DNA from 2 places in the Dorea longicatena genome. Region 2 is predicted to be linked to the other one. Evidence: predicted binding sites of a transcription regulator. Region 2 holds the regulator's gene; the other holds the start of a gene.
What was found. The regulator NrdR, encoded in region 2, represses ribonucleotide reductase genes. The targets are predictions, from matches to a motif close to CACAANATNTTGTG.

Region 1 (8,136 bases), 880 kb from region 2:
CACTGGATTACCTGAATTCGAGAAAAGAGCCGTACCTGCACATCGGACAGCCGATAGAATCTTATGGATTTCTTGATCGGGAAAAGATCTATCCGACACGAACCGTAAAGGGGGAAAAGATGGATATCCTGACAGGTGCATTTCGGCAGGGAAGTGAGGAGAATCTGGTTGTATTTTCGGATGAATATTTTGAAAAGGTTCAGGACGACTGGAAGAAATATAATTGGATCACCGGAGATCCGGTTGAGGAGGGTGAAGCAGAAGAAGGAGTGACGATCCATCACTGGCCGACAAAGCTTGTCCTTTTGAATGTGAAAAATGTAGATTATCAGAAGATAGAAAAAGAGCTCCAGGCTTTTCGGAAGGTACATAAAGAGGATGAAAGATTTGACAAGGATGTATTATCCTGCTATTCCAAACGTACATCGATGGAACAGATTGAAAGCGAACGCTTTATGACAACGGTAGTAGATATATTTATCATGGGAGCATTTCTGCTGGGAAGCGTTCTGGTCATTTACTTGAAATATGAATCTGAGATGACGGACAAGAAGAAGCGGAATCATTTCTTAACCTGTATTGGAATGAGCTCGAAAGAAAGAGAAAAGCTGATCCGGACAGAGACGGGAATCTTTTTCTGGATCCCTGCAGCAGTTGCGGTTGTTATGGTGCCGGTGTTAACCGGGGAGATATGGAACATGCGGGAATATACGAAGGCTGACTGTGTACATTATCTGCGATATCTGTTGATCTTTGCAGTTATATATCTTGTAGTGCAGGGCATCGGTGTAAAGGTGATTGAGCAGTATACAATAAGAAAGGTAGAAGGAAAGCATGAAAGAAATATTAAAGGTAAATAACCTGATCAAGAAATTTCCAAAAGCCGGTGGGGAGATTGATGATGCGGATGCGATTTCGGTACTGAAAGGCATTAACTTTGATGTAGAACAGGGAGAGTACGTCGGAATTATGGGAAAATCCGGCTGTGGAAAGACAACACTTCTGAAGATCCTGGGATTTATGGATCAGCAGACGGACGGAGATGTGATCTTTGACGGTGCGAATACGAATGAGCTGTGGAAAGAAGAACTTACGGATATCAGACGTAGAAAGATCGGATTTGTATTCCAGGATTTTAATCTGATGGACAGTCTTTCGGTAAAAGAAAATATCATGCTTCCGGTATTGCTGGATAAAAAGGAACAGAAAGAATGTGAAGAGAAAGCGGAAGCATTGGAAAAGCAGTTTGGGATTGAACATCTTCAGGAAAAGAATCCTTATGAACTGTCCGGCGGTGAGCGGCAGAGAGTGGCAATCTGCAGGGCGCTGATCAATGATCCGAGTATCATATTTGCAGATGAGCCGACGGGAAACCTCGACTCAAAATCCGGAAAAGTTGTTGCGGAGGAATTCCGGAAAATCAATGAGGAGTTAGGGAAGACCCTTCTGATGGTAACGCATGATCCACAGATGGCAAGCCGGTGTAAGAGAGTGATATTTCTGAAAGACGGATATGTGATGAATGATGTGAGAAAAGAGGGCACGGAAGAAGAATTTTACAGAACGATCATTGGGGAGATGGAGAAGTTTTAAGATGAGATAATATATAGATGGTGATATGGGCTATGCGGCGGAAGATAATTCTGCCGCTTTTTTTACGAAAATTAATCTTGTAATCATATGAACAATATGCTATTCTGAATGCACTTCAAAGAGTGACTTCTACAAACTCTTAAGTATTTCTAGGCCAAAAGGCATCAAGTTTCGACCGTTTCACACCTAAAAATGTCTGAAACATATTTCCGACTTGAGAGAACACGAAAATTTTATAATCTATTCAGGAGGACGTGCCTATGACAAACAAACTTCAACAGTATTTCCCGATGATTCGGACAAGGGAGGAGGTGTTGAATGAGATTGAAAGTAAAAGCAGATTAAAAAATTTATTTTATGAGTGGACAGAGGAAAATCAAAATGAATTTCTGGATTTTTGTACCGGAGTGAAAGGTATAAAAATCATGTATGATTTCATGATAAAAGAAATTCTGAATCCGGAGAATACACCGGAGAGGGTAAATGAATTACTCACACTGCTTCTTGGACAAAGAGTGAGAATCGTAGATGTATTACCAAATGACGGGACAAGATTAGCGGATGAATCTACGCTTCTTATTACAGATATGGTGGTGCAACTGGAAGATGGAAGTATTGCGAATCTGGAAATTCAGAAAATCGGATATTATTTTCCGGGAGAAAGAAGTGCCTGTTACTCGGCGGATCTGTTGCTTCGGCAGTATAAGAGAGTGAGAGGAATCAAAGGAAAACGATTCTCTTACAGAGATATCAAACAGGTGTACACGATCGTGTTATTCGAAAAAAGTCCAACCGAATTCCAGAAATTTTCCAATAATTATATCCATCGGTTTATGCAAAAATCTGATACAGGGGTAAATATAAATTTATTACAGGAATATCTGTTCATACCTCTTGACATATTCAAAAAGAATCAGCAAAATGAAAATAGAAGTGTAAAAATAGAAAATCGGCTGGAGGCATGGCTTGCATTTTTCTGCATGGATGATCCGGAGACAATTATAGAAATTATAGAGAAATATCCGGATTTTAAAGAAATGTATGAACAGGCTTATGATGTCTGCCGGAATATCGAAGAGGTGATGCAGATGTTTTCGAAAGAATTGCTGGAGTTAGACAGGAATACAGTAAAGCTGATGATTGATGATATGCAGAAGGAGATAGACTGCCAGAGAGAGCAGTTGAGTCAGAAGGATGAGGAGATGTTAGAAATGAGGAAAGAAATACAACGATTACAGCAGCTATTGGATAAAAAATAGCATGAAAAATGTCAAAAGAATTGTTTTAGATACTTATAAAAATAACTAGTCAGTTGAAAGAGGTGATGTAGATGTTTTCGGAAGAATTGTTAGAATTAGATCGAAATACAGTAGAATTCATGATTGAAGATATGCGGAGGCAGATAGAAGAGAAAGATGAGCAGATAAAACAACTAGATGAGCAGATAAAACAGAAAGATGAGCAGTCAAGACAACTGGATGAACAGATAAGACAACGGAATAAACAAATAAAAGAAAGTGATAAGCAAATAAGACAACTGGATGAACAGATAAAAGAAAGTGATAGGCAGATAGGACAGTTGGATGAACAGATAAAAGAAAGCGATAGGCAGATAAGACAGTTGGATGAACAGATAAAACAATCAGAACAAGAAATACAAAAAATGGAGGAAGCAAAAGAGTAATACATAGCCTGGCTGTCTCAGGAACGTGAAACAGCCAGACCGCTTACCTCAAAGCATGTAATCCAGGGATATTCCATATAATTGATGCTGATATCCCCGGTTACAGTAACCCCATCAGGCAGATAATAGACATTTCCAAGAGGACTGGTCTCGCAGACATACCCCTGTGCGAGCATGTCCTCTTTTTCTTTATCGGTAAATCCTACCGATATCTCCAGACGCGGAGGGGCACATCAACTGGTGATTGTTTCGATGGAAAGTATGATGTTGCGGAATCCGCGTTTATTCATATAGGCAATAGCATTGTCGTTCGGGTGTACCATATGTTCAATTCCTTTCATAATTTAATAATATTACAGCAGTAATTGTAAAACAAAGTCCACAGATGGAAAGAATACCTGGTGTTTCGGCATAGAGTACCGCTCCGAATAACATGGCGGCGGCAGGTTCGCTGGAAGCGAGAATCGATGCCTTGCCGGCCTCCATATAGCGCATGGATAAAGAATATAGTGCATAAGGCAGGACGGATGATACCAGCGCATGAATAACCAGGATAAAAAAGGTGGTCCTTTGCCCTGAGACAATCATACCGCTTAAAGAGTGTATATTACTGAAAGGCAGCATTGTCATGCCGGAAAAGAGTGTGCCGTAAAAAGTAATCGTCAGGAAATGATATCCTTTTTGTGTGACTTTTTTGCTTATGATTCCATATACAGCATAGAAAAAGCTTGCCAGAATTCCGCAGAGAATTCCTGTTATGCTCCAGGAAAGTCCATTGCTTTCCAGTACTCCGCTTACCAGTACACAGCCAATGAGTGCGAGTGTTACACAGGTCAGTTTGTGTCTGGTTACTGGTTCATGGAAGAATATAGCAGCCAGAAACAGAACAAAGACTGGAGACATGGCAAGTAACACGGCAGAAAGTGCAAGAGATCCTTTCGTAACGGAAATATTATAAAAGACACTGAGGGCGGTCATGCCGATCATGCCGCTTCCGATAAAAAGCCAGAAGTCACGCCGATGTACATAAAATAAATGTCGGTTATAGAATAGAATCCATATGCCAGTGATCAGAGCTGCAAGCAACATCCGGAAACTAATGATGGAAAAGTTGTCGAGCCCATCGTGTTCCAGTGTACGGACAAAGATTCCGGCAGCACCCCAGCAGATGCCGGAGAAAAATGGCAGTAACCAGGCGTATTTGGTAAGTTTCTGATTCATAAGTACCCCAATCCTTTGTAAATATAATAAATTAAGTATATCACAAAAACGGACATTGTTATGAGAACATGTCCGTTTTGTGCATTTTTATGAATCACTATAATCGATCAGAATTATCTTTCAAATGAATATATTCTGCTACAGACCGGTCAAAAGTCTTGATATGCTGGAACAGCCAGTCTACGACATTGCGCTTTACCTGTTCGATAAACTGATCATCAGGTCCTTCGTTTTCATTAAGATAATCATATAATTCCTGAATGGATTTCTTGAATTCTTCATGTTTGGCATGATGTGCGGCAAGTTCCGGGTAAGATACTTTTTTCTGCAGATCTTCTTCTTCCTGAAAATGGAAATTCGTATATTCATCAAGATAATCTAACATTTTGATTGCTTTGATCTTACTGTCACTGGATTCGCATGCTGCAACGAACTGCCGGATGCGGTCAATCAGTTCCTGATGCTGGGAATCGATGGTCTTGTTGCCTGTAATTAAGTTATCGTCAAATGTAATATTCATAGAGAAACCTCCTGTCTTTGATACGCATTGAATCCCAGTCTCGCATAGTCTATAATGAATCATAGAAATTGTTATCAGCAGAGAAAAGGATTGGATTATGAAGTTACAACAGTTACAGATATTTCAGAACCTGACAGAAGAAGAACTGGAAAAAAGTCTTGTCTGTTCACAGGCTGTAGTAAAGAAATATCCGAAAGGTACCTATATTTTCCGCCAGGGTGATGCACCGTTAAAATTATATTTCATATTGGAAGGAATGGTTGAGCTTGGCAGTATCAACCTGAATGGCAAGATTACTCGAAGCAGTTATGTTACGGTGGGTGAGGAGTTTGGCGAAGTAGAACTATTTCTGCGCCAGTCTGCTTACTCCGGTTATGCAAAAGCAAAAAGTGAAGTGTCGGTTCTGGAGGTTTCACAGAATTTCTTTGGCGGAAGATGCGAAAGAAATTGTGTACATCACAGTAAGGTTGTGTTCAATATGCTTCAGCTTTTTGCGGAAAAAGCAGAGAAATGTAACCGTCAGATAGAGGTTCTTACCAGTGGAAACTTACGTCAGCGTGTAGCGGCGTACCTGTTGGAAAACTGTGATCCGGACTACCGGGTTCGTCTGCATATGAACAGGGAAGATCTGGCAGTATATCTGAATACTACAAGACCATCTCTGTCGCGTATGCTGCTTACTTTACAGGATGAAGGTATCATCCGTCTTGTAGGCCGTAAGGTAATTGAGATCACGGATTATGAAAGGCTGCAGGAAGAAGAGTAATCAATAGTAATTAATCTTCTGCAACAAATACCTCTTTTCCTAATCCACAGATTGGACATACCCAGTCATCCGGAATATCTTCAAAGGCTGTGCCCGGTGCGATTCCGTTATCCGGGTCTCCTACAGCTGGGTCATATTCGTAGCCACATGGTTCACATACATATTTTTTCATAATTAAAATCTCCTTTTTATTAAAACTTAGTTGGTGTTAACTGGTGTTGTACAACTTATGTTGTGATTAGAGTATATAGCTTTTATAGGAAATGGTTTGTAACAAATGTTACGAAACAACAAAAAATGATAATTTGTTATATGGATTAAGATTGACAGAGATTAATTTTATAAATGAAGAAATATCGGCACAACAACTTCATATTATCAGTATCTTTGAATGCAAAAATCAATACAGGGAATGCGTCTTAAGTATTCTTAACTATGTGCCACACTTTACCCGTCACAAAATTAAAAATGCAACAGATTTCGTAAAAAAATATCACCAAAATTTAGACCACATTTCAAACATTTATTTTAACAAAATTACCTCTTTCATTTTCGCCTGTTATAGAGTATCATATTACTTGCACAATATCTTGTGCGGAAATGATGTTAAAAAAACAATATTTAGTAGTATTTGAGGGTGAGCACATACTACATCGGCAATAAAAACAAGAGAGGGATAAACATGAACGCAGAAATAAAGACGAACGTAATTAAGAGAAACGGCGAAGAGGTAGCCTTCGACCTGGAGAAGATCATTAATGCGATCAAAGGTGCAAACAAGGACGTCGATAAACTGCATCGGATGAATGAATATCAGATTATGGCAGTGGCGGACAACGTTGCAAAGAAAATTGAGGAATCCACTCATGCTGTCAATGTAGAAGATATACAGGATATGGTAGAGACTGGAATTATGGAACTGCGCGGCTATGAAGTCGCACAGAAATATGTGCGCTATCGTTATAAAAGAGAACTGATGAGAAAGACGAATACAACAGATAACGGAATTCTTGCACTTCTGGATCATATGAATGAAGAGGTGAATCAGGAGAACTCTAACAAGAATCCTGTGATCAACTCTACACAGCGTGATTATATGGCCGGAGAAGTAAGTAAGGACTTGTCAAGACGTGTCCTTCTTCCAGAAGAGGTTGTACGTGCGCATGAAGCGGGAATCATTCATTTCCATGATTCCGACTATTTCGCACAGAAAGAGCATAACTGTGACCTGATCAATCTTCAGGATATGCTTCAGAATGGAACTGTCATTAGTGAGACCATGATCGAGAAGCCGCACAGCTTCTTTACAGCATGTAATGTAACGACACAGATCGTTGCACAGGTAGCAAGTAACCAGTACGGCGGACAGTCATTTACACTGGCACATCTGGCACCGTTTGTCGATATCAGCCGTAAGAAGATCCGCAGAAATGTAATCGCAGAGCGTGAAGAATGCGGAGAAGCTTTAGATGAGACAATTATCAATAAGGTGACAGAGCGCCGTTTAAGAGAAGAAGTAAAGAGTGGTATCCAGACAATTCAGTATCAGCTTATCACATTAATGACATGTAACGGTCAGGCACCATTTGTGACGATGTTCATGTATCTGGATGAGGTAGAAGAAGGCAGAACCCGTGATGACCTGGCTATGATCATTGAAGAAGTGATGATTCAGAGAATGCAGGGAGTAAAGAATGAAAAAGGTGTATGGATCACACCGGCATTCCCGAAACTGATCTATGTACTGGATGAGGATAATATTACAGAAGATTCCAAATACTGGCATCTGACAGAACTGGCAGCAAAATGTACCGCAAAACGTATGGTACCGGACTACATCTCTGCCAAGATTATGAAAGAGATGAAGAATGGAGAAGTATATCCTTGTATGGGATGCCGTTCGTTCCTGACGGTAGAAGACAGCCAGAGAAATCCGGACGGAAGCCATAAGTTCTATGGACGTTTTAACCAGGGAGTTGTAACGATCAACTTAGTTGATGTTGCATGTTCATCAGAAGGAGATATGGAGAAATTCTGGAAGATCCTGGATGAGCGTCTGGAATTATGTCACAGAGCACTGAGATGCAGACATGAACGTCTCCTGGGAACGGTTTCCGATGTTGCTCCGATTCTGTGGCAGAACGGTGCACTTGCAAGACTGAAGAAGGGTGAGACGATCGATAAATTATTATTTAATGGTTACTCCACTATTTCGCTTGGATATGCAGGACTTTATGAGATGTGTGTACGTATGCTTGGCAAATCACATACCGATCCCGCAGCAAGACCATTTGCAATGCAGGTAATGCAGAAGTTAAATGATAAATGTGAAGAGTGGAAAAAAGCAGAGAA
Region 2 (8,136 bases):
TATAGGAGTGATGGGTAATTTCCAGACGTTCGCCCATGCCTCCGAAGTATACGGTATGGCTGCTTGGAATATTGCCGGCACGAAGGGAATGGTAGCCGATGGTTCCAGGTTCACGAGGTGATTCGCCTTCACGTCCGTAGACTGCAATATCGCTAAGCTCTTTGCCGAGAGCATGAGCCATGATCTCACCCATCTCTTTAGAAGTTCCGCTTGGTGCATCCTTCTTCCACTGATCATGCATTTCCAGAATCTCGATATCAATCTCATCTTTTAAAGTTGCAGTAACAAGTTCCAGAAGTTTGTTCATGATATTCACAAGTTTTGAAGTGTTAGCCGCATAGAGCATCGGGATCTGTTTGCCGGCTTCTTCGAAGCGTTTCATTTCTTCAGCGGAAAATCCGGTCGATCCACATACCAGTGCTTTCTTATGGGCAATAGCAAGATCCAGAACTTCCATGGCCATTTCTTTTGTGGAAAAATCAATGATGACATCACAGGAATCAATGATACTTTCAAGGTCATCGGTTACAGGAACTCCGAGTTCGAAGCCCGTCATGGCAACAGTGCCCAGATCCTTTCCGATATAATCCCGTCCCTTTGGTGCTATTGCACCCACCAGTTCCATATCGTCACGACTGGCAGCGACCTGTGTGATCAGTTTTCCCATTTTACCTTTTGGTCCGATTACAATAACTTTCATAATAGTAGTCTCCTTTCATAAACCGGTCATATGTTGCTGAATCATATTTTATATCGCTATGCGTTCTGCAGATTCAGACATTGTATAAACTGTCTTCAGTATAGCACAGCAAGAGGCGGGTGAATATGAAGAAATAAAAAAGTGGATGAAAAGTCTGAAAATTACGAAAAATGAAAGCTGTCAACCAATGGTTGCGAGATTGCAATGTTACATATGTGGACAAATGCAGGAGAATAAGACATAATGAAAAAAATGAATTCATTTCGTATAGATATTATTAAGAAGGTGAGAAAATGACATTAGGTGAAAAGATATATAAGTTGAGGACAAAACGATCTATGACGCAGGAACAGCTTGCGGAAAAAATAGGAGTGTCACGACAGTCTGTATCCAAATGGGAAACAGACAGTGCCATTCCGGATATAGAAAAATTAAAATTATTGGCGGAGATTTTTGAAGTGTCTATAACAGAGCTTTTGGGGATGGAATGCGAAGAAGATACAAAACGTAAAGATGAAAAAGAAAGAATAGAACATTGCCAAAAAGAAATAAAACGGTGGAAGAGATATGCTATAGTTTTGATAGCAATTTCTGCGATTCTTCTTGCTGCGTGTATCGGTGGAAGTATATATGTAAGATATTTTATTATTGAAGAAAAATCAAATAATACAGAAGCACAGACGACACAGATCGTACAGCAGGAAACGGATGAAGACAGTGAACAGATAGGAAGGCCAAAAGGAATCATATCGGAGTTTTACAGAAGTGTACGTTGTTCCGAGGACGGAAAGATATATCTGAAATTAAAGTGTGTTCTGGTTCGGGACAGCGCAGAAACACAAATGACAGGTCTTGTTAAGACCGACGAAAGTGACGGAAACATATCTGTAGATATGGTAAAAAAAGAAAATGGATATGAAGGCGAGGCAGAGATACCGGTAAGTTATCTGGAGAATCCGGTGAATATCAGTCTTAATATCGATAAGAGTGGTGAAAAACAGAATGTCGTCATTGATACAGATTCGACGGAGTATTTACTGGAGCAGATCGACTGGCTTCCGATGGCAGATCTGGAGGCAGATGAGACAGGAAATGGTGAATATCAGTCAGGTTATCTGAATGTTCGTGCTTCGGAGCAAAAGAATATGAAGAATGTGGAAGCTGTGAAGCTAGAGATGAAAATCGGCAAGAAGAAAGTATTCAAAAAAGAATTATCATCCAGGGAATGGAAGGATCTGAAAAATCACGGACAGATAGGGTATTCATATGAATATAAAAACATAGGAAAGCTGTATGATGATTATACAGACGGTAAGATTATAATAAAGATCAAATATTATAATAAAGAACTGAAAAAGAATGTAGAAATATGGATAAATCCATGGGAAGGTATAGAATCACGGGAAAAGATACTGCTGAAAGACTGAAAGAAGACCGGGCTTGTAGTAAAGCCTTGAAGTATAGTATACTTAGGAAAGACAGTTTTATGAACAAAAAGATAACGGAGGAAGGAAATGAAGGGAATTATATTTGATGTAGATGGTACTTTATGGGATTCAACCGAAATGGTAGCAGTTGCATGGAATAAAGTGATCAAGGATGAAGGAATAGAACACAAAGAACTTGAAGAAAAAGATCTGAAAAAAGAGTTTGGAAAGCCAATGGAAGCGATTGGTGAAAGTCTTTTTCCGGAGATGCCGAAAGATGAGATGATGAAGCTCATGGAGAAAATGTTGAAATATGAAAATGGATTGGTTGCGTCCGGTCCATGTGTGATATTTGAAGGTGTACAGGAGACAATTAAAAAATTAAGTGAGAAATATCCACTGTATATTGTAAGTAACTGTCAGGACGGATATATTGAAGCATTTTTGCAGTATTCAAAATTAGGAGAGTATTTTAAGGATTTCACCTGCCCGGCTTATACCGGAAGATTAAAAGGAGAGAATATCCGGATTATCATGGAAAGAAATGGTCTGAGTGAGGCGGTTTATGTTGGAGATACACAGGGAGATGCGAATTCGTGTAAGGAAGCAGAAATACCGATGATCTATGCAGCTTACGGATTCGGCGAAGTAGAAAAAGCAGACGCTTCTATTCAATCTTTTGATGAGCTTCTGGATATGGATTTTGACAGATTATAAAATGTATACAGGATAAATGACTGAATTATAGGGAATATAAGGGTAAAAAAGATTGCATTTTACATGGAAAAATACTATAATTCTCTTATATTTATTTCGTAGAAAAATACTAGAAAAGCAGAGGTATAGATTATGAAAAAAAGAGTTGTAGTTGCATTAGGACACAGAGCACTTGGTACGACATTACCAGAACAGAAAGAGGCAGTAAAGAAGACTGCGAAAGTTATCGGTGATTTGATTGAAAAAGGATATCAGGTTGCAATTACACACAGTAATGCACCTCAGGTTGGTATGATCCATACAGCAATGAATGAATTTGCCAAAGAACATGAAGATTATACGGCAGCACCAATGTCTGTATGTTCTGCTATGAGTCAGGGCTATATCGGATACGACCTTCAGAATGCAATCCGTGAAGAATTGATGAATCGTGGTATTTACAGAACTGTCAGTACAGTTCTGACACAGGTGATCGTTGATCCGTACGATGAAGCGTTCTATACACCAACAAAAGTTCTGGGACGTTATATGGATGCAGAAGAGGCAAGTGCCGAGCGCAAAAAAGGTAATTATGTAGTAGAAGAGCCTGGAAAAGGATTCCGCCGTATTGTATCTGCACCGAATCCGGTCAACATCGTAGAGATTGATGCGATCAAAGCATTACTGGATGCAGATCAGGTTGTTATAGCCTGCGGAGGAGGCGGTATTCCGGTACTGGAACAGGATCATCGCCTGAAAGGAGCAAGTGCCGTAATCGAAAAAGATCTGACTGCAGGAAAGATGGCAGAAGAGACAGATGCCGATGAACTGATCATTCTGACAAGTGTTGAGAAAGTTAAGATCAACATGGACAGACCGGAAGAGGAAGAGCTTGGAGAGATCAGCGTCGCTCAGGCAAAAGAATACATGGAAGAAGGACATTTTGGAAAATATAACATGTATCCAAAATTCAGAGCAGCAGTTGAATTCCTCGAAAAGAGAGAAGGAAGAAGTGCGCTGATCACATCATTTGACAAATTCGATGAAGCACTTAAGGGAAAAACCGGTACAGTGATTAGATAAGAACAGGAATAATTTGCTGAAAATGAGACATACTGTTGTAGAGATTTTACAAGGAGGGATGTTTCATGGAAGCAAAGGTTATAGACGGATGTATCTCCTGCGGAGCATGTATCGCAACATGTCCGGAGGTGTTCCGATTTGATGAAGACGGCCTGGCAGAAGCTTATGCCAAAGTGACACCGGAACATGAAAGTGCAACAATAGAGGCCAAAGAAGAGTGTCCGGTGGCTGTTATTATGATCGAAGAATAAAAAGGAAAACGGTCTGTATAGACGCAGTGTAGCACTGTGGATGTACAGGCTGTTTTTTTGACCGGAGAAGGGGGCTTTGCATATTTTAAAACAGGACTCTTTATTACAGAAAATGAGTATAAAATGGAATAAAGAGCAGAATATTGTCAAAACAGGTGAGGGAAGATGGCAAAAGTTCGATTAAGTGAATGGAAGAAAAAAGAAGTGATCAACTGCTGTGACTGTAAAAAGCTTGGTTATATAGAGGATTTGATCATTGATGAATGTAAAGGATGCATAGAGGCCCTGGTGGTACCGGAGGGAGGAAAATGGTGTAATTTTTTCGGAGATGGGACGGAGTATATCATTCCTTTTTCCTGCATTAAAAGGATTGGTCCGGACCTGATTCTGGTGGAAATCCATGAAGAAAAATAGGAGAAATTTGTTTGACTTATGTTTGTGGAAAAGATATACTGTATTTGAATATAAAGACAGTATAATGGACAGAAAGGAACGATTCAGATGAAGTGCCCATATTGCAATAATCCGGATACAAGAGTTATCGATTCCAGACCGGCAGAAGACGGGAGTTCTATCAGACGCCGCCGTTCATGTGATGTATGCGGCAAACGTTTTACGACATATGAGAAAGTAGAGACAATTCCACTGACTGTGATCAAAAAGGACAATACAAGAGAGCAGTATGATCGTCGGAAAGTAGAGAATGGAGTTGTGCGTGCTTGCTATAAACGACCGGTTGCAACAGCAGATATTCAGAAAGTTGTTGACAGAATAGAGACAAAAGTTTTCAGCCTGGAGGAAAAAGAGATTCCAAGCAGTGCGATCGGAGAAGCAGTCATGGATGAACTGAAGGCACTGGATGAAGTTGCTTATGTCAGATTTGCATCTGTTTACAGAGAATTTAAAGATGTAAGTACGTTTATGGATGAATTAAAGAAGATATTAGAATAAGAATGAATTGCTTATAAAGTAATAAAGTGATAGAATATAAGGGAGAAGCAAAAAATTATTTGCTTCTCCCTTTTTCAAAAAGAAAACAGATATAGAATTATCTTTACAGTATATGGAAATAATAGAAACAGATAAAATGATAGAAGATGAACGATAGAATAGATTGGGTGAAATAATATGAGAACATATAAGTTAACCATTTCCTATGATGGAAGCAGATATCAGGGATGGCAGAGACAGGCCACAACAGATAACACAATACAGTATATTCTGGAGTGGAGTATCGGTAAACTGGTTGGATATCGTGTGCATATAGATGGATCGGGAAGAACAGATGCGGGTGTTCATGCACGTGGACAGGTTGCAAGTGTGAAACTTTCTAAATTATATGATACCAAGGAACTCAAAGATTCACTGAACAGATATCTTCCGGAAGATATCCGTATTGTGAAAGTAGAACTTGCCAAGAATGGTTTTCATGCACGCAAGAGTGCCAAAGGGAAAAAATACGAATATTATATTGACTGTCGTGAAAAACCGGATGTTTTTTCCAGAAGATATTGCTATCATTATCCGGAAAAACTGGACATCGAGGCAATGCGTGATGCAACAAAATATCTGATAGGACCAAAGAATTTTACAAGTTTTACGGATGATAAAGAATGCAAAGATCCAATCCGTAAGATTACAAACATTAAGATAGTAAGCAGCGGAGAAAAAGTGCGGATCACCTATTACGGAACCGGATTTTTATATCATATGGTAAGAATCCTTACAGGAACACTTCTGGAGATTGGTGCAGGAAAGAGGGATGCATCCATGCTGCCGGTCGTAATTGCAGCAGAGGACAGAAGCCTTGCAGGATTTTTAGCTCCGGCAAGAGGATTGTTTTTAAGAAAAGTATATTATTAAACTGCGCCTATATGGGTGAATCAGGGACAAAAAAGTAAGAACGGTCGGGAGGAAGATATGAAGTTTATATCGTGGAATGTCAACGGAATCCGTGCATGTGCACAAAAAGGATTTATGGATATTTTTAATGAAGCGGATGCAGATATTTTCTGTATACAGGAATCAAAGATGCAGGCTGGGCAGCTGGAACTAGATACGCCGGGATATCATCAGTACTGGAATTATGCTGAGAGAAAAGGTTATTCCGGAACGGCAATCTTTACAAAAGAAGAGCCTCTTTCCGTGAGCTATGGATTGGGAATAGAAGAACATGATAAAGAAGGCCGTGTGATTACGTTAGAGTTTGAAGACTTTTATTTTATTACAGTCTATACACCAAATTCACAGAGCGAACTTGCACGACTGGATTACAGAATGCGATGGGAAGATGCGTTTCTTGCATATCTTAAGAAATTAGAAGAAAAGAAACCGGTGATCTTCTGCGGAGATCTTAATGTAGCACATAAAGAGATTGATTTGAAGAATCCGAAAACCAATCGTAAAAATGCGGGATTTACGGATGAGGAGAGAGGAAAATTTACGAATCTGTTAAATGCGGGGTTCATTGATACGTTCCGCTATTTTTATCCGGATGCAGAGGGAATCTATTCTTGGTGGTCATACCGCTTCAGTGCAAGAAAGAAGAATGCAGGCTGGCGTATTGACTATTTCTGTGTATCTGAAAGCCTGAAAGACAGGATAAAAGATGCGAAAATCCTGACTGAGATCATGGGGTCGGACCATTGCCCCGTGGAACTTGATTTTGAATAAAAACATATAAAAAGAAAAACATAAGCGAACCGTGCAATATTTATTGCACGGTTCGCTTATGTTTAAGAAACAGTATTGTCTGAATATCGGTTGGTCAAAAAATTTTATAGAAATCCGCCGTCAACTCCGATGATCTGTCCGGTCATATATTCTGGAGCATGTACAATATTCCATACCATCTGAGCGATTTCTTTCGGAGTACCATATCTGCCGGCCGGAATTTCTTCTTCAAGAGCCTTTCTCTCTTCGCTGGTAAGCTGATCATTCATAGAGGTATCGATTACTCCGCAGGCAATCGCATTAACCTGAACGTTACTCGGTGCGAGTTCTTTGGCGAGCGCTTTGGTAAATCCGTTGATGCCGGACTTGGAAGCAGAGTATGCAACTTCACAGGAAGCACCGGATGTCCCCCACATGGAAGAAATATTGATGATTTTTCCGGAACGTTTGGAAACCATCGGAGGAATCGCCTGTCTGCAACAGTAAAATACGGAAGAAAGATTAGTTTGAATGATCCGGTTCCAGTCCTCATCTGTCATATCAGTCAGAAGATTAATATAGGAAATACCTGCATTGTTGACGAGTACATCAAGATGTGTACATTCCTGATAAATTTTATTGTAAATTGCCCGTACGTGGTCAGGATTTCCTACATTACCCGGTACAAGTGTACATGGAGTATGGTATTTTTCGGTGATATATGCCCGGAGCTTTTTGAGCTCATCTACAGAAGAAGAGCAATTCAAAAATGTATGATATCCGCGGGAAGCGAATAAAAGTGCGATGCTTTTCCCGATGCCTCTGGAAGCACCTGTAATAAAGATTGTTTTTTGTTCCATAATTTATCTCCCCCTGATCAATTTATAGTGCCAGGATATCCAAACCGCCATGCGCTTGAAAGGGACAGCAGGCGGCGGGGTCCAAAGGCAACTTTTCTTTTATTATATACTGAAATTATTGTCATTTAAAGTATCAGGTGATATTATTTATATATTAAAGACATAACTAATCAGGCCGTATCATCGGCTCCAAAGACCATATGCGATAAAAGAGAGGTACCATTATGATTAATAAGGCAATTGAATTTGCCACGAGAGCACATGCGGGACAGTTCAGGAAAGGAACCAGGAGGCCATATATTGTGCATCCGATCGAAGTGGGAGATATTGTCTCAACGATGACGCAGGACGAGGAGATTATCAGTGCAGCAGTTTTACATGATACGATTGAAGATTGTGAAGGTGTATCGAGAGAAATCCTTGCACGGGAATTTTCGGAACGAGTGGCAGGAATTGTAGCACAGGAA

Region 1: the regulator NrdR is predicted to act here: its motif matches at 6,366-6,379, upstream of nrdD (anaerobic ribonucleoside-triphosphate reductase).

Annotation. Positions count from the first base shown of each region.
Region 1 covers NZ_CP102280.1:2,735,299-2,743,434, reverse strand. The annotation lists gene NQ508_RS13180 (ABC transporter permease family protein) at 1-860, shown strand, start outside; gene NQ508_RS13175 (ABC transporter ATP-binding protein) at 835-1,593, shown strand; gene NQ508_RS13170 (PD-(D/E)XK nuclease family transposase) at 1,854-2,852, shown strand; gene NQ508_RS13165 (hypothetical protein) at 2,924-3,277, shown strand; gene NQ508_RS13160 (hypothetical protein) at 3,295-3,453, opposite strand; gene NQ508_RS13155 (DMT family transporter) at 3,605-4,498, opposite strand; gene NQ508_RS13150 (bacteriohemerythrin) at 4,596-5,018, opposite strand; gene NQ508_RS13145 (Crp/Fnr family transcriptional regulator) at 5,116-5,784, shown strand; gene rd (rubredoxin) at 5,795-5,956, opposite strand; gene nrdD (anaerobic ribonucleoside-triphosphate reductase) at 6,467-8,136, shown strand, end outside.
Region 2 covers NZ_CP102280.1:697,678-705,813, forward strand. The annotation lists gene dapB (4-hydroxy-tetrahydrodipicolinate reductase) at 1-700, opposite strand, end outside; gene NQ508_RS03410 (helix-turn-helix domain-containing protein) at 994-2,127, shown strand; gene NQ508_RS03415 (HAD family hydrolase) at 2,215-2,844, shown strand; gene arcC (carbamate kinase) at 2,977-3,906, shown strand; gene NQ508_RS03425 (ferredoxin) at 3,972-4,157, shown strand; gene NQ508_RS03430 (YlmC/YmxH family sporulation protein) at 4,323-4,571, shown strand; gene nrdR (transcriptional regulator NrdR) at 4,659-5,108, shown strand; gene truA (tRNA pseudouridine(38-40) synthase TruA) at 5,286-6,020, shown strand; gene NQ508_RS03445 (exodeoxyribonuclease III) at 6,078-6,830, shown strand; gene ymfI (elongation factor P 5-aminopentanone reductase) at 6,935-7,669, opposite strand; gene NQ508_RS03455 (HD domain-containing protein) at 7,894-8,136, shown strand, end outside.